3 regions of the Mangrovibacillus sp. Mu-81 genome follow, and region 2 is predicted to be linked to each of the others. Evidence: predicted binding sites of a transcription regulator. Region 2 holds the regulator's gene; each other region holds the start of a gene.

Region 1 (5,963 bases), on a different contig from region 2:
GTTCAAGGTAGTCCAGTACGTTATTAGATACGATATTATGAGCAATCCTCCGTCCCATATCCCGTTCTGGATGTACGACCTGGTTTGCCCCGATTTTCCTCAATACTTTCTCATGGTAATCATTCTGCGCTTTGACAGTTATCTTTTTCACACCTATTTCCTTCAGCATGAGCGTTGTCAGAACACTTGATTGAATATCGTCCCCAATCGCCACAATCACGTGATCGAAGTTTCTTATACCAAGGCTCTTTAAAACGGATTCATCAGTCGAATCGGCCACAACTGCATGAGATGCAATCGATGAGAATTCATTCACTTTGTCTTCATCCTGGTCGATTGCCATCACTTCCATCCCCTGTTCAGCCAAAGATCGCACGATGCTTCCGCCGAACCGTCCCAATCCTATCACTACAAATTCTTTTTTCACGATACATTCCCCCAAATCTCCCAATGACATTATAATCTATATTTTAGCATGAAGTTCTGAATTATATAGTTATATGAGATGAAAAAGCGAAAATTAAGTCTAACCGAAAGAACCGTTTTCCACGGGTCACAAGTCATTTCGCTGACAGTAAAAGATCTATTTCTTTCCTTTAACGTATTCTGCATCAAATAAGAACAGTCTCATCAGCAGGATCAATGACGGTATCAATAACAACAGGCCCGCGATAAAGGCAATGACAAGAGCCATCCCCATTGCAGGGTTGGTTACACTCGATTCAATCGTAATGAACGGCTTCAAAATATAAGGTAAATGGGAAGCACCGTACCCAAAGAAAGCAAAGAAGAACTGCAGCATGACGAAAACAAAAGCAGTACCGAATTTCTTCCGTTTGTAAATCAGATATATTGCTGCAAAAAAACTGACTAATGATAGGCCGAACATCCACCAGATATCAAGCGCATTCATGAAATGTTCATTATTATGCTCCATTAGTCCGACAAATACCAATAAACTCGCTATAATCGCAGGAGGGCTCCAAAACAGTGAAAATTTCCTCAACACTTCTCTCGAATCCATATCTCCGGCACGGTCTGCATAATACGTCAAAAACGCAGCACTTATAAACAAGACTGACACAATGGACAGAACAACTACGCTCCAGGAATAAGGACTTGTAAACAATTCACCTGCCAAAAATTTAACAGTGCCGTCGGTGACTTCGAGAAATCCTCCTTCAGAAATCGTCATGGCTGTTGATAACGAAGCGGGAATCAACAACCCTGTCGCTCCATAAAGAAATAGATATACAATATTCTCTTTTGAGCCGTAATTATTGAATGCATAGAAACTCCCTCGGATTGCGAGCAATATAATGGCTAAACTCCCCGGTATCAACAGGGCTGTTCCATAATAGTATGCGGCATCGGGGAAAAATCCGACCAACCCCACGAAAAAGAAAACAAAAAAGACATTAGTCACTTCCCATACAGGTGACAAATATCGGCTGATCAAGACATTCAGCGTATGCTCTTTATTCTTCAACCTTCCATAAAAGGCAAAGAATCCGGCACCGAAATCGATGGACGCCACAATTAGATAACCATAAAGGAAAACCCACAACACAGTGATCCCCAAAATTTCCAGACTCATAGCCATTCCTCCCTCATTAATCTTTCTTTAAAGCTGAGAGCCCCTCTTTAAAACTTTTCGTAAAAAGGCTCACCAGATTATTCGGTGCGATTTGGAAACCGTTGTTCCAATTCAGCTTCAGCCGGTTTATTCTTAAACATCTTGATCAGTACAATCACACATAAAACTCCTAACAGAATGTATAAGGCGACAAACATCATAAACGTCAGACCGACTCCATCAGCTTTGGTCGCCGCATCCGCGACCTTCATATATCCTCTGAGAATCCATGGTTGGCGCCCTACTTCTGCATATATCCATCCGAACTCGATTGCTAGCATGGCCAGCGGGCCGCTTGCCACGATTCCCCATAAAAGAGGTTTATTCCACTCATTCCCTTTCTTCCATCTCCAGCACAAGATGAACAATGCTGAAATGAACATACTGTAAAATCCGATTGATACCATCAGATCAAATAAATAGTGAATCCACAATGGAGGTCTCTCATCCTCTGGAGTCTCATTCAAACCAATCACTTCAGTATCAAACGAACTCCCGGCTAAAAAGCTGAGGAACCCGGGAATCCTTATCTCATTGTGTACTTCATTGTTGTCATCCAGCGTACCGAACACAATAAGATCGGCATTCTTCTCCGTTTCAAAATGCCACTCAGCTGCAGCCAATTTCTCAGGCTGGTATTCAGCAAGGAACTTGGCCGACAAATCGCCTGCCAAAGCTGTTGCAAACGCAAATATAAGAGCCGAGACCATCGTTAACCGCAGGGCCTTGCGATGATATTCGCTTCCCTTCTTCTTTAAAATCGCAAAAGCGGTGATACCCGCCAGGATTAAAGCAGACGTTAAATAAGCAGTTGTCAATACGTGTAACACCTTCGTAGGTGTCGCCGGATTCAGCATCGCTGCAATCGGATCAATATTGATAGCTTTCCCGTCACTCAGCTCAAAGCCTTGAGGCGTATTCATAAAGGCATTCACAGTCGTAATGAATAGTGCTGAAGCCGAAGACCCGATCATGACAGGAATCGTCAATAACCAATGAATCCACTTATTCTTAAAGCGGTCCCACGTATATAAATAGATTCCAAGAAAGATAGCTTCAAAGAAAAACGCAAATGTTTCCATAAAAAGTGGCAGCGCTATAACCTGCCCGGCTACCTGCATGAATGCCGGCCACAACATGGAAAGTTGAAGCCCGATCGCCGTACCCGTAACTACCCCTACAGCGACAGTGATCGTAAACCCTCTCGCCCATCTTCTCGCCAACAAAATATAATGAGGATCATTGCGTTTGATCCCCACAAACTCAGCAATCGAAATCATAATCGGCACACCTACACCAATCGTCGCAAAAATAATATGAAACGCGAGGGTTGTGGATGTCAGCATTCTACTTAATATTACACTATCTAGTTCCATTCGCTTTTCCCCCTACCAATTATTAGCCAATAGTTACTGTATATCACTCCATGGCTATTATAAAACCTATTTAACAGATTGTGAAGTATTGAACATGAATATTTTGTGACGTTTTTCACAAACTTTGGTTTGGGTATCTTTTTGAAATAAAAATAAAACCCCGCACCAAAAGTGCAGGGTCCCTTTATCAAATCAAATCACATTGCATCCAGCATCTTAAACTGCGACTTCACAAGTTCATAGTAATGTCCCTCTTGGTCCATCAGTTCATCATGATTACCTGATTCTTTGATGTTTCCGTTCTCCAATACGAAGATATTATCTGATTCACGTATGGTGGACAAACGGTGGGCAATGATGATAGCTGTTCTTCCGGATAGCAGTTTTTTCAATGCATTTTGTATTTTGACTTCTGTTTCTGTGTCGATGGAAGCCGTGGCTTCATCCAGAATGATGATGCGCGGATTGGCAAGCAGCGCGCGCGCGAAGGAAAGTAGTTGTCTTTCCCCAACGGATAAGACATTCCCTCTTTCTTCGACCTCGGTTTCGTACCCGCTCGAAAGTTTTTCAATAAATTCGTTTGCTCCAATGGCTTCGGCTGCTTTACGTACTTCTTCATCTGAAGCATCAGGGCGTCCGAATCGGATGTTATCTTTTATCGTTCCGGAGAAAATGAAGGTATCCTGCAGTACGATGCTGATTTGACTTCTCAAGCTGGTGACTGTTACGTCACGCAAATCGACACCGTCAATCTTCACCTCGCCATTTGTCGGATCGTAGAAACGGCTGATTAAGTTCGCAATCGTCGTTTTTCCTGAGCCCGTGTGGCCAACCAGGGCAACGGTCTGCCCCGCTTTCATTTCCAGTTTGATGTTCTGCAGTGCTTTTCTCTTATCATCGTAGGAAAATTCAACATTTTCAAATTGAATTCTTCCCTTGATATCGTTCAACTCGATAGCATCACGCTTTTCGTTGACAATCGGCTGTTCATCAAGAAATTCAAAGATACGCTCTGAAGAAGCCATACCGATCAGCAGTTGATTATAAACTTGACCGAGTCTCGAAATCGGTTCCCAGAACATGCCGAGATAGAAGGCGAAGGAGACAAATTCCCCGAGCTCCAGAGATCCTCCTTGGATGAGGTGAGCACCATACCAGATCAAGACTGCTGTACCGACTGCATTAGTCAGCTCCACAAGCGGTCTGAACATGGCATTTTTCTTTGTAGCGGTTTTCCAGCTGTCGAAGGTTTCGGTATTTACGCCATCGAAAAAAGCCATATTTTCTTTTTCCTGGGTAAACGATTGAGTCACGCGAATACCCTGTATGCTCTCATTCAAGTGAGAATTGAGTTTTGCCTGCTTTATCCGTACATCCTGCCAGGATCTGCGAATATTTTTCCTCAGGCTCGTTGAGATAAAGAACATGATCGGCAGAATGACCATAACAGCCAGCGTAAGTTCCGGACTCAATGTGAATAAGATGACAATGATCCCGGCCAGAAGAATGATGTCCATCAGCAGGTTAATGACACCATTGGTGAATAGTTCCTGAAGGGAGTTGATATCATTCATGATCCGGACAAGAATCGAACCGGCTGAGCGCTGGTCGAAGAAGCGATGAGAGAGCCACTGAACATGACTGAATAAATGCTTCCGCAAATCATAAATGACTCCCTGCCCCAACTGGTTCATCCAGCGTATCCGAAGTACGTTGGCTATATAATTAATGACGTAGAGTCCTGCGATAATGCCCACCAGTGTAAACAGCAGGGTTCCATCTTTCTGTCGAATCGCTTTGTCAAGCGTATAGACCCCGATCAAAATAGGGATAATCAGCCGAATGGCGGTTGTGATTAGTACGGTTATAATCGAAAGGGGGAGCAGTTTTTTTGAATATGGCTTTAAATAGGTTAGTAAACGCCATAGCTGTTCCCAGTTAAAAGGCTTGTCGATCACCTGATCGGTTGAATAGTGAAACCTGCTTAAGACATTCTTATTTACTTTAGAGTTCTTGCTCAATCCCCTCACCTACCTTCCTTGTGCTTGGAGTATTTTTTTTTGATCTTTGTATTGAATATCGTATATTCGCTGATAAGGTCCATTATTTTTGAGAAGGAAGTCATGGACACCTCGCTCAACAATTTTTCCGTTTTCGAGAACGAGAATCTCGTCAGCATGTTTTAATGAAGAGATTCGATGTGCAATGATAAATGTCGTCCGGTCAGACATTACATTCTTAAGGGCTTTCTGGATTCTGAATTCTGTTTCCATATCAACGGCGCTTGTAGCATCGTCGAGGATCAGGATTGACGGATCGGTACAAAGGGCACGCGCAATCGCTATACGCTGCTTCTGTCCTCCTGAAAGTCCCAGTCCCCTCTCGCCCAGCTTCGTATCATACCCGTCAGGCAGCTCGGAAATAAACTCATGTGCCTGCGCCATCTTGGCCGCTTCAATGATCTCATCCATTGCTGCTTCAGGACGTCCGTAAGAGATATTGGCTTTGATTGTAGAAGAAAACAGGAATGATTCTTGGAGAACGACCCCGATATTCTTGCGAAGGGATTTTAATGAATAATCATTTATCTTTTTGCCGTCGATAAGAATCTCACCTTGGGTTGGTTCGTAGAAACGTGTCATCAACTGAGTGATGCTCGTTTTACCAGAACCTGTACCTCCGATCAGACCAATGATCTTTCCGCTTTCTGCTTTGAATGATATTTCTTCCAATGCTGCTTCATCTTGCTCCGTGTAGTTAAGAGATACGTGTTGAAATACTACTTCCCCTTTCATTCGTTCTACTTGAAGGACTTCCTCATGATCTTTGATTTTTTCATCAACTTCGAGTATCTCTATCAATCGTTCTCCTGAAGCTTTCGATTGGGAAAATAAATTGATGGTGAATCCCAGGTTCATGATCGGCCAGATGATATACCAGACCAGACTGTA
Region 2 (5,963 bases):
TAAAGTAATGTTTTATATTTGATTGGTTGATTATTCGCCTACAACAGCCAGAATGTCGCTGTCACGAAGGATCAGATATTCTGTGCCTTGGTATTTCACTTCTGTACCTGCATATTTAGAGAAGATGATTCGATCGCCGACAGACACTTCAAGAGCTACGCGCTCACCGCTGTCAAGAACGCGACCTGTACCTACAGCAACAATCTTACCTTCCTGCGGCTTTTCCTTTGCGGAATCCGGCAGCACAATACCGCTTGCTGTTTTTTCTTCTGACTCAACTAGCTCGATAACGACGCGATCACCTAGTGGTTTTAACAAGTGAAACAACCTCCTTGAAAATATGTAAGTATTTTTTATTAGCACTCGTTTGTCGTGAGTGCTAACACAATTATTATATTAATTAATTCGTTTTCATTTTGCAAGTGTCCTGCTTAAAATTTTTTCGTCATTTTCCCCCTTTTTTCACACCTCTCTATCCTATGTCCGGTTTTGTCTTTGTATTCCGGATTTCTACCCTTCCCGCACCAAAGGCTACTATTTGAAGAGTTGAGCGATTATTAGTAGAATTGAACAAGATGACGATTAAAGGAGACGAAACGTTGAAAAAACATTTTGGATATATATTGATTGCATATATTGTCATGCAGCTTTCAAGTATTGTCGGGGTCCCGCTTCTTTATAAAATCGGGACGGATGTGATGGGTCAGCCTGCAGAACAGGTCAAGCAGCTTGTTCCCGGTTATTGGCTGATTATCAGCTTTTCCCTGGCACTGATTGTTGTATGGGCCATCCTTCGAAAAAGTGAAACAAGTACGCGGCTTGAGCGCAGTGCCCCTCTCAATTCAGGAAGTTCGATCGGTTGGGCCGTTGCAGGGATTTTCATCGCCTTCTTCGCTCAGTCCATTGCCATCCAAATTGAATATGCCATCGGGATTGAAATGGGATCCGAGAATACCCAGATGATCATCGGGATCATCGAAAAGGTGCCAGTGACAATGCTTGTGGCAGCCGTGATCGGTCCGATTTTAGAAGAGATCGTGTTCCGTAAGATCATCTTCGGCGTCCTTTATGAGAAGATGAATTTCTTCTTTGCGGCGCTGGTAAGTTCCATTATATTCGCGCTTGCCCACTTTGAGCCGGAGCATGTCATTCTGTATTCTGCGATGGGCTTTACCTTCGCTTTCTTATATGTAAGAACGAAGAGAATACTCGTGCCAATTTTTGCTCATGTTGCGATGAATACATCTGTCGTTCTAATCCAATCTATCTATAAGGACGATATTCAAAAGATCATGAATGAAGCTGAAAAAATTCAAGGATTTATTGGAGGATTATTTTTATGAGAAGATCACCGTTATTCTCGGGTGTGATCTATCTCCTGCTGGGAATACTTTTCACATACTTTGCAATTCAGAATGTAAGAGATGATGGTTGGGGATTTTTCACCTATATACTTGTCTTTCTGGCCACCCTTGACTTCGGTTCGGGGCTCAGAATGGTCATGATTCACTTCAAAATCAGAAAACAGCTCAAGAACAAAAAATAAGGATTGGTCCCATTGGGATCAATCCTTATTTTTATCTTCTTCGTATTGTTCCATCTCAAGCTTCTGTTCCGCTTCAAGTACCTTTTTATATCCAATCTTTGAAATCCAGATACTGATTTCATACAGGATGAATAGAGGCACTGTCACCATCAAATGGGATATGATATCCGGAGGAGTGATGAAAGCGGCAATGATGAAGAGGACAAAGTAAGAGACTTTCCTTGCTTGTGCCATCACCATTGGTGTGACGATCCCCAGACGCGTCAGGAACAGCATCGCCACGGGAAGCTGGAATAAAAAACCGAACGGGATCGTTATTTGAAATAAGAAATGGAAGTACTCATTGATACCGATGACCTGCTGGATTTCAAGATTCTCCGACAGTCCCATCATGAACTTCACTACATATGGAAACAGAATGAAGTATGAGAAGGACAAGCCTCCAAGAAATAGAAGAACGGACACAGGTATGTAACTGAGTGTAACCTTCCTCTCTCTTTCATAAAGACCAGGTGATACAAACGACCATACCTGATAGAGGATGACCGGCGAAGTAATGATTACAGCGACGAAGATAATCATCTCCATGTAAATCTTCAGGGGGTCTGTCACCCTGAAGGCATTCATGGTCATGTTCTTCGCCTCATCGGCATGCTGTAAATACGTGATCAGCGGACCGGCGAGAAAAAAACCCGCTATGACCGCCAACAAGAAGAAAACGACTGCAATCATGAGTCGTTTTTGTAATTCTCCTATATGCTCATACAATGTCATGTCTTTCTGACTTTGACTCATGGCGTTCATCCTACTCTATTACTTGGCATCTTTTGATTTATCGTCATCATCTGCTAAGCCTTTTGTTGCATTTTTAAATTCACGTAAAGTATTTCCGAATGCTTTCCCTAATTCCGGTAATTTCTTAGGACCAAAAATCAGTAAAGCAACAATAGCGATTAATACGAGGCTACCTGGACCTGGCATAATGAGACACCTCCTCTTTTTACATCTCTATCATATCGCAATTCATGTAAAATGGCTATTCCGATATGATTCCATCTTGTGACATTTCCGTGTCTTCCTCAGAATAATGCTTCAAGAAGTAAACCAACGATTGCAGCTCTACAGCCAGATCAATATGATGGACCCGGATATGATCCGGTACCGTCAGCCTTGCAGGCGTAAAGTTAAGGATACCCTTGATTTTTGAAGAGACCAGTCTGTCTGTGATATTCTGAGCAGAAGATGCCGGCACAGTCAGGATTGCCACTTCAATATTCTGATTCTCCAATTTTTCTTCCAGATCATCCAAATGAAATACCGGTACTTCTCCCACCTGGGTTCCCACTTTTGACTCATCGACCTCAAAGGCCATTTCTATCTTAGTATTATTATTTTTAATAAAATTATAATTAAGAAAAGCCGTACCCAGGTTCCCGACTCCGATCAGTACAACCTTAGTCAGTGCATCCTGATCGAGCGTCTTTCTGAAAAAAGAGAGTAGATAGTTAACATTATATCCATACCCTTTTTTACCTAACGCACCAAAATAGGAAAAGTCCCGGCGGATGGTGGCAGAATCCACCTTCACCGCTTCACTTAGTTCCTTGGATGAAACCCTCTGTTTGCCGGATGAGTATAAATTCTTGATAAAACGGTAATAAAGCGGCAGCCGCTTAGCCGTTGCCTGTGGAATTTTCGTTGTATCCTGGTTCATATTGCATTCCCCCACATCTATTCAAAGCCTGTTACTTTGGACCGTCTGACAACGCTTCCAAAATGAACAGAAAAACATTTTTTCAGGCTCTCCTACCCATCATACACTATATTCTATCCTATATGTATGAAGATTAACAGTCATTCATCGATATGTATGATTGCCGTTTTCCTCTCAAATACGGTACACTAGCACTATGAAATAGAGGTGAAACGCATGATTCTACTACAAGTGAATCAACTGATCAAAAACTTTGGTGCAGAAACCATCCTTTCGAATATCAAACTTGAAATACAGACGAGAGATCGGGTAGCGCTCGTTGGCCGAAACGGCGCAGGAAAATCGACTCTGTTAAAAATAATTGCCGGCCACTTATCTTATGATGCCGGCGAAATCACGAAACCAAAAGGAGTCACGATCGGGTACCTTGCCCAAAACACGGGACTCGAATCCGGCCTTTCCATATGGGCAGAAATGCTGACCGTTTTCGAAGACCTGATAGCTCAGGAAAAGCAGCTGCGTGCATTGGAAAAACAGATGGCCGATCCCTCTGTCTACGAAAATGAAGAACTTTACCAGCGCGTGTTAAAGGAATACGATGAGCTTCAGGTTTCTTTCAAAGAGTCTGGCGGTTATCAGTACGAAGCGGATATCCGCTCTGTCCTGCACGGACTGAACTTCGCGGATTTCGACTACGAAACGAAAATTTCCACGTTGAGCGGAGGACAGAAGACCCGTCTTGCACTCGGTAAACTGTTATTGACAAATCCTGATATTCTCATTCTTGATGAACCTACCAACCATCTGGACATCGCCACCTTATCCTGGCTCGAAACGTATTTACAAAGCTATGAAGGAGCCGTCCTGATCGTTTCCCATGACCGTTACTTCCTGGATAATGTCGTCAACCAGGTATATGAAATCTCCCGAAAACGAAGCAAAAAGTTCCTCGGCAACTACAGCAAATACTTGCAGCAAAAAGCTGAAGATTATGAAAAGGATCTGAAGCTGTTTGAACGCCAGCAGCAGGAAGTGGCCAAGCTTGAAGATTTCATCCAACGGAACATCGCCCGTGCATCTACAACGAAGATGGCCCAGAGCAGGCGCAAAAAGCTCGAACGCATGGATCTGATGGACAGGCCGTCAGGTGATGAGAAATCAGCCACCTTCTCTTTCCAGATCGACCGTCAAAGCGGAAATGATGTCCTGAAAGTAAATGATCTTTCGATTGGGTACGATAATGTTGAAGAAATCTCCCGACACATTGATTTCTCCGTAAAAAAAGGCGACAGCATTGCTCTGGTAGGTCCAAATGGAATCGGAAAGTCGACTCTGCTTAAGACACTGGTGAATAAGCTTGCTCCTCTCTCAGGAGATTATAAATTCGGATCGAATGTCTCGATCAGCTACTACGACCAGGAACAGGCTGAGCTTTCCTCAAACAAAGCCGTGCTCAATGAACTATGGGACGAATATCCGCTGAGAAACGAGAAAGATATCAGAACCGTTCTCGGGAACTTCCTGTTTTCCGGGGAAGATGTCTTAAAGCCCGTTTCTACACTGAGCGGAGGAGAAAAAGCGCGTCTTGCCCTTTCAAAAATGATGATGGAAAAAGGGAATGTCCTCATACTCGATGAGCCGACGAACCACTTGGATCTCGACAGTAAGGAAGTGCTGGAAAATGCACTCATCGATTATCCAGGCACCATTCTGTTTGTGTCTCACGATCGTTATTTCATTAACAGAATTGCGACCAAGGTGCTTGAACTCTCTAAAAACGGTTCGACCGAATACCTCGGCGATTATAATTATTATATGGAGAAGCTGCAAGAACAGGAAGAACTGGCTGCACTTGAGCTTACCGAAAAGGGGCAGCCTGCTGCCGCCTCGTCCACTCAGCAGAAACAAAGTCACAAAATCGATAAAGAAGCGAAAAAGCTTGAACGGCAGCGAAAAAGAAGAGTGGAAGATATTGAAGCTCAAATGGAGATACTCGAAGCGGTCATCGAAGAACAGGAAGAACTGCTTTGTGACCCCAATATCTTTCAGGATCACGAAAAAGTCCAAGATATCAATAACAAACTGAATGCTTCCAAAGAAGAACTTGATGAATTGTTAGAAGAATGGACAGAATTAGAAGAGATTCTCCAAGAAGAACAGTAATCCACAGGTTTGAGTAACACCGTGTTACTCAAACCTTTTTTTGTTCCACATCATTATCCACAGGGCGGATGTTGAATATCCGTTATCCATAGAAGTTTTCCACATTATCCACAAGATGAGTGGGAGTTATGCACATCCACCCGCTTATTTACCCATATCTTTTTCACAGGGTGTTCACATTTATCCTTAAGTTATTAACAACTTATCCACAGTCTGTTGATAAAAACATATGTTCTACTAATAAAAAAGCTTCGAAAAGGTTCAAAATTACCCTCCTCGAAGCTTTTTATAATCAAAAATTCTCTATATCCAATCCGGGATTGGCGTTCATTGTCATGTTCCCTCTTTTACCTTGTTCGAAAAGAATTGTCCCTGCTGCTGCGATCATCGCCGCATTGTCGGTGCATAAGGATAATGGAGGGATAATAAGTTCTGTGTCCAGTTCTGTAAACGCCTCTTCTAATGCAGCACGCAGTCCTTTATTGGCAGCTACTCCTCCAGCCAATAACAATTGTTCTACATTATACTCCTTTACCGCTT
Region 3 (5,963 bases), on a different contig from region 2:
AACCGTTCATCCTTTCGCTATAGGTTTGAACCCCGGTGATGTAAGGGTAACAACCAAGTATGATGAAAGTGATTGGAGAACGGCCGTATTCGGTACAATCCATGAAGGCGGTCATGCGCTTTATGAACAAAATATATCAAAAGATTTAGTTGGCACCCCATTATGCACGGGAACGTCAATGGGAATTCACGAATCACAGTCTCTGTTTTATGAGAATTTTGTCGGGAGAAATTATTCTTTCTGGAAACAAAATTACGATCTGCTTAAACGTTACACCGATGGTCAATTTGATTCAGTGGATATTGACCATTTCTACAAAGCGATCAATGAATCCAAGCCTTCTTTGATCAGAATTGAGGCAGATGAACTAACCTATGCGCTGCATATCATCATCCGCTATGAGATTGAAAAGGGATTGTTCAATGATGAATTTGAGGTGAAGGACCTTCCGCAAATCTGGAATCAAAAGTACGAAGAGTATTTGGGGGTCAAGCCTGCTCATGACGGTGAAGGCGTCCTTCAGGATGTTCATTGGGCAGGCGGCAGCTTCGGGTATTTCCCTTCCTATGCGCTGGGATATATGTACGCAGCCCAATTTAGAAAAGCGATGCAAAAAGACATTCCCGACTTTGATGAACTTCTCGAAAAAGGAGATCTTGGCCTTATCAAAGAGTGGTTGAGAGACCATGTCCACAGATGGGGAAAAATGAAAAAGCCGCTGGAAATCCTGAAAGATGTGACGGGGGAAGGCTTGAATGCTTCCTATCTGGCTGAATATTTAATTGAAAAGTATACGAAAGTATATTCACTTTGATAAAAGTTGAAAGAGGCTGGCACAAAAGTGTTTTAGTCTGAATAAAACCCGAATTAATTTGAATTATAAGTTCAAATTAGTTCGGGTTTTTTATTAGCTTTGTTCAAATGTCCATTTAGTATATAGCTTGTTCGAGCGGTTGATTGGAGTGCAAGACGAAGACTCCTATCAGAAAAGCGGAAGGGCTTTGCTCAGAGGCGTGTGGCATAAGGCGAATCGGCCACGAAGGCGTTCTTTGCCTTCTTGGTCGGTTTGACTTATGTCATGTGCCTCTAAGCCCTGCAGCTGGACAATTACTCCTCGAATTTAAAGGAGGCTCACGGGCTACCCGCGGAAAGCGAAGTCTTGCACGGAAATCATTAGCGGTAATCAGGGTCAATACTGATGATGTTCGCCTTTAGGCAGTTGTTTTTTTGTTTTGTCCCAGACTCTTTTTTATATTTATTACCACACCCTGAACCCTTTTGAAGGCCGAGGACCATTTTGGAACATATCCATGAACGGTACAGAATAGGCTGCAAGAATGAGAGCGGCAAGGACTGTAAGCCAGATCTTCCAATTTTCAAGAACCATAGGAGTTTTTTTGCCCCTTCCGTTTGTTCCCCAACCGGGAATTCTTCTTCACCTTTTGGAGCGAAGAAAGCGAGATTAATAAAGATATATAGGACTGGGAGGATTCCTATAAACAGAATTGTACCACCGATTGCTTGTGCAATCTGATAAGGGATCCAGTCAATGGCCAGCTGTGCACCACCATAAGCAGAGAAGGAAGAACGTCTTGGTATACCTAATAATCCTTCAGCATGCATAGCACCTGACATGATTCCCATTCCGACTGACCATGCGACTGCTTGCACGATCGCCATCTTGTCATCGCTTTCGTTAAGACACGCCCTGTTAAATGAGGGACCAGCCAATAGGAAATCCCGAAGAACGTCAACACCACAGAAGTTGCGGGAGTTAAGTGAAAATGACCTGTTAGCCAGATTGTATTGTGTATAACCTGGTTCATCTGGTTGGAAGCATTGATCAACCCCCCTGCTCCCGCCGGGATGAACGCAGCCATCCCGATGAAGGGTACTGAAAAGCGTGCATCTCCCCAGGGAAGCGTTTTAAACCATCCGAACAAACCAATAGCTCCTGTTGAGAGGCCGTACATTTCAAACGTTGCAAACAATGAGAAGGCAGTCATCAATGAAGGGATAACAACCATAAATGTAAGGACTACCTGTAGAAACTTCCAAAATGCATCAATTCCCGGTTCCACCAGCTGATGGTGAAATCCGACGGGGATAGAGAATAAGAGAAATAATACAAAAGATAATCTTGCCAGTGAATCAGAGAAAATTTTACCTCCAATAACCTTTGGGATAATCGCATACCATGCCTTATAGGCCGGCAATTACCAGAAATAAACCAATGGATCTCCAAAATACATTTCAGTCCACCACCTTAATCATGGATTGCATCGTGTGATGACCAACTCCACAGTACTCATTGCATACTATTAAAAATTCAACAGTCTTATCGAGTGTTGTTGTATATTCACTGATATATCCAGGTTCAAGCATCATGTTGATGTTCGTTCCGGCTACCTCAAAGCCATGAATTACGTCCTTTGTAGTAGCAATAACTTTTATCTTCGAGTTTTTAGGAACTTCCACTTCGCCAGGGTTATATAAAAGGTGGACGCGACCATAACCAGCTCGTAATCCCATTCTTCACCTTCGATTTTTTTCAGCCCCGGCTGATTGAAAGGTCCGATATCATCTACTTGTTCAGGGTTGATATAAGCCTTCGCCCCTCGGGAGTTGATGACCTTGATGAAAGGCACTGATCCCGAGAATGATTAAAAAGATAATAAGAGAGCCGGTACCGAGGGTCAGCCACCATTTTTCATAACGATGCATATGCATGTTCATTCGCTCCTTTTTAAAAACGATTGATGAATAGTATAAAAACTCCAATCCAGGATAGGACCAGAAACACTCCCAGCAGCAACACGGAAGTAAACGTCCCTTTAAGGGAAGACTGATCTTCAACCTTGGTATGAGCTTTCTTATTCAATTCAGGATTTGTCATCATGCTCACTCCTTTCACCTCTTGATGATGTATTGGATTACCTCAATCATAATTCCATGAGCGACCGTCCATCTGTGATTAATGTCACACCTTTAAGGGTTATTTGTGAAATAAGTATGAAGTATTTCACATAAAGACAAATTGAAAATAACTCGGGAGAAAGATCCGGTTCCAATAAAAAAAGTGTTACATACAATGTATGAAGTATGTTTATTTGTCAGGGGGAAGAACGGTGGAAAGATATTATTGTAAAAAGTGCTGTCAATTATTCAATGAGAGCAGAAGGTGTTCGTTTTGCGGAGAAAAGGCTGACACAAAGATCCATATTATCGTCCATACACAACCGGTAAAGAAAGAATAGGTCACTATTTGTTAGACTGGAAGTTGTGATAAAATATAGAAGATTCAAAAAAGAGAGGAGTGTCAAGGATGTATTTACCTTCTTTTTCACTGAAAAATAAAACAGCTGTCATTACAGGGGCCGGGCGCGGAATAGGACGGGCACTTAGTATCGGACTGGCAGAAGCGGGGGCGGATGTAGTGCTGCTGTCACGCACGAAGGGAAATTTGGAAGAGACGGCAGCCCGCATCCATGAATTGGGGCAGAAGGCATATATACTCCCCACTGATGTTACATCAAGAGAGGAAATCCGGGCAGTTGTACAATACATAGAAAGTCAGGGTTTGACTATTGACATATTAATTAATAATGCAGGGATGAATATACGATCAAATGCTTTTGAAGTGACAGATGATGAATGGAAAACAATCATGGATACCAATTTGAAATCTGCCTTTATGATGAGTCAGGAAATAGGAAATCTTATGAAAGGGAATGGAAGAGGGAAGATCATCAATATTGCATCAGTTGCAGGACATGTAGCTCTGCGCACAGGAGTGGTTTATGCGGCAACGAAAGCAGCCATGATTCAAATGACTAAAGTATTGGCATTTGAATGGGGGCAGCATAATATTAACGTAAACAGTATCGGTCCATGGTATTTTAAAACACCGTTAACAAAAGAACTCCTGACCAACAAAGATTATGTAGAAGACATATTATCTGTTACGCCTTTAAAAAGAATCGGTGAATTGGAGGAATTGGTCGGCCCTGCAGTATTTCTTGCTTCTGATGCGGGGAACTACGTAACCGGTCAGACAATATTTGTCGATGGAGGCATGACAATTCAAGGTTTTTAACCTTTTAGAGGATAAGAAGAGCGGACATCCTATTGTTCCGCTCTTCTTTGTTCCAGTCATTCTTCAATTATTAATAGGATGAGAAACTCGCCCACGGATGTTAATAATTCCGAATAGGGCCATCTTGTAAATTTATTAATCAGTAGAATCTGAGTACATGTTATTTCACATACTGGTAAACCTATCCTTATATGGAATGAGATAAGGAGGATGGTTGTTATGCCAAAGATAGTAGCTGTTGAGACGGAAATACCCCCTTTTAAAATCACGCAGACTGAAGCAGCAAAATTTGCCCGCAATCTGTTCTCGGAAAGCTTTAAGGATATTGACCGTCTGCTCCCCATATTTGAAAATGGAGAAATTGAAAGCAGGTATTTCGTAAATGATCTTGAATGGTTTGCAAGTTCGCATTCATTTCAGGAAAAAAACGATCTTTTCATCCGTAATGCTGTAGAGTTGGGAAGCAGGGCGATAGAGAAGTGTTTGACTAATAATCACGTCAACTATGACGATATTGAAGCAATATTCACTATTTGTACATCGGGACTGGCAACCCCGAGCATCGAAGCCCGGATTATGAATCTCCTGCCTTTCTCCCCCCATGTAAAGCGAATTCCTATCTGGGGCTTGGGATGTGCAGGCGGAGCTGCCGGGATATCCAGGGGGTATGAATACTGTAAGGCGTTTCCAAAATCGAATGTGCTGATCCTATCCATCGAATTATGTTCATTGACATTTCAGCATGGTGACCGTTCTAAGAGTAATCTGGTTGGGACATCGTTATTTGCGGATGGAGTGGCCTGCACTCTCCTATGTGGAGATGAAAGCGCGGTGATAGAAGGTATCACAAATCCGCTTCCATCCATTTTTGCCACTCAATCCACCACCTTGAAGGACTCGATCGATGTCATGGGGTGGACTATCAAAGATGATGGTCTGTATGTAGTATTCTCTAAAGATATTCCAACTCTCGTCAAAAATTGGCTGAGGCCGAACGTGGAGAAATTCATCCATTCCAAGGGGATCGGAATCGATGAGATAAAACATTTTGTTGCGCATCCCGGAGGTAAGAAAGTGATCGAGGCTTACCAGGAAGCGTTGGGGTTCGGTGAGAGTATGACTGAGCATGCAATGAAAATCCTGAAACAATACGGCAATATGTCATCAGTCACGATCTTCTATGTGTTGAAGGAATTTCTGCAGGATAATTGCGCAATCGGTGATATCGGACTGGGTGCTGCATTAGGACCGGGATTCAGCTCTGAATTAGTATTGATGAGGTGGGAATGATGGTATTCTTCAATGTATTCTTCGTCGTTCTGGCAATACAGAGGCTCGTTGAATTAATATTGGCAAGGAAAAACGAAAAGTGGATGAAAAGTCAGGGTGCGAAAGAATACGGTCAAAAGCATTATCATGCAATGGTGCTGATTCATATTGCTTTTTTTGTCTCACTTTATATAGAGGCAGGAATTTTCCACACCGCCATCCATCCTCTTTGGGAATACCTGCTTTCCGTGTTTCTCCTCACTCAAGCGGGAAGAATGTGGGTCATTTCTTCCCTGGGCAAGTTCTGGAATACAAAAATAATCGTTCTTCCGTATGCTGAAGTAGTGGCATCAGGACCTTATAAACTGTTCAGACACCCGAATTATCTTATCGTAACCATCGAATTGATCATTGTTCCATTACTATTCAATGCTTATTGGACAATGGTTATTTTTGCTGTTCTCAACCAACTCATACTCTTCACGAGGATTCCGATAGAAGAACATGCCCTTAGTATTGAAACAGATTACGAACTTGTACACGTTAAGACACCCGGATGGATCGGAACTGTCAAAAAAGAAAAATGAATTTCTCATTG

What was found. The regulator Rex, encoded in region 2, represses fermentation and respiration genes when NADH is low (regulators of the CRP and FNR family bind a similar motif). The targets are predictions, from matches to a motif close to TTGTGAAATATTTCACAA.
Region 1: V6B33_RS08470 (cytochrome ubiquinol oxidase subunit I) is a predicted target of Rex. The motif match lies at 3,116-3,133, and genes of this name have one in related genera.
Region 3: V6B33_RS15820 (cytochrome c oxidase subunit 2A) is a predicted target of Rex. The motif match lies at 3,011-3,028, and genes of this name have one in related genera.

The regions. Positions count from the first base shown of each region.
Region 1 covers NZ_JBAJHU010000003.1:259,055-265,017, reverse strand. Annotated here, with positions in the region: gene V6B33_RS08480 (potassium channel family protein) at 1-427, opposite strand, end outside; gene V6B33_RS08475 (cytochrome d ubiquinol oxidase subunit II) at 584-1,597, opposite strand; gene V6B33_RS08470 (cytochrome ubiquinol oxidase subunit I) at 1,675-3,012, opposite strand; gene V6B33_RS08465 (ABC transporter ATP-binding protein) at 3,210-5,033, opposite strand; gene V6B33_RS08460 (ABC transporter ATP-binding protein) at 5,043-5,963, opposite strand, start outside.
Region 2 covers NZ_JBAJHU010000019.1:38,914-44,876, forward strand. Annotated here, with positions in the region: gene groES (co-chaperone GroES) at 31-318, opposite strand; gene V6B33_RS21300 (CPBP family intramembrane glutamic endopeptidase) at 600-1,343, shown strand; gene V6B33_RS21305 (YdiK family protein) at 1,340-1,546, shown strand; gene tatC (twin-arginine translocase subunit TatC) at 1,565-2,341, opposite strand; gene V6B33_RS21315 (twin-arginine translocase TatA/TatE family subunit) at 2,360-2,527, opposite strand; gene V6B33_RS21320 (redox-sensing transcriptional repressor Rex) at 2,583-3,260, opposite strand; gene V6B33_RS21325 (ABC-F family ATP-binding cassette domain-containing protein) at 3,477-5,423, shown strand; gene tsaD (tRNA (adenosine(37)-N6)-threonylcarbamoyltransferase complex transferase subunit TsaD) at 5,716-5,963, opposite strand, start outside.
Region 3 covers NZ_JBAJHU010000008.1:71,421-77,383, forward strand. Annotated here, with positions in the region: gene V6B33_RS15805 (carboxypeptidase M32) at 1-814, shown strand, start outside; partial or broken gene V6B33_RS15810 (cbb3-type cytochrome c oxidase subunit I) at 1,259-2,249, opposite strand; gene V6B33_RS22095 (hypothetical protein) at 2,254-2,532, opposite strand; gene V6B33_RS22100 (hypothetical protein) at 2,593-2,730, opposite strand; gene V6B33_RS15820 (cytochrome c oxidase subunit 2A) at 2,747-2,899, opposite strand; gene V6B33_RS15825 (SDR family NAD(P)-dependent oxidoreductase) at 3,326-4,096, shown strand; gene V6B33_RS15830 (type III polyketide synthase) at 4,316-5,386, shown strand; gene V6B33_RS15835 (isoprenylcysteine carboxyl methyltransferase family protein) at 5,383-5,952, shown strand.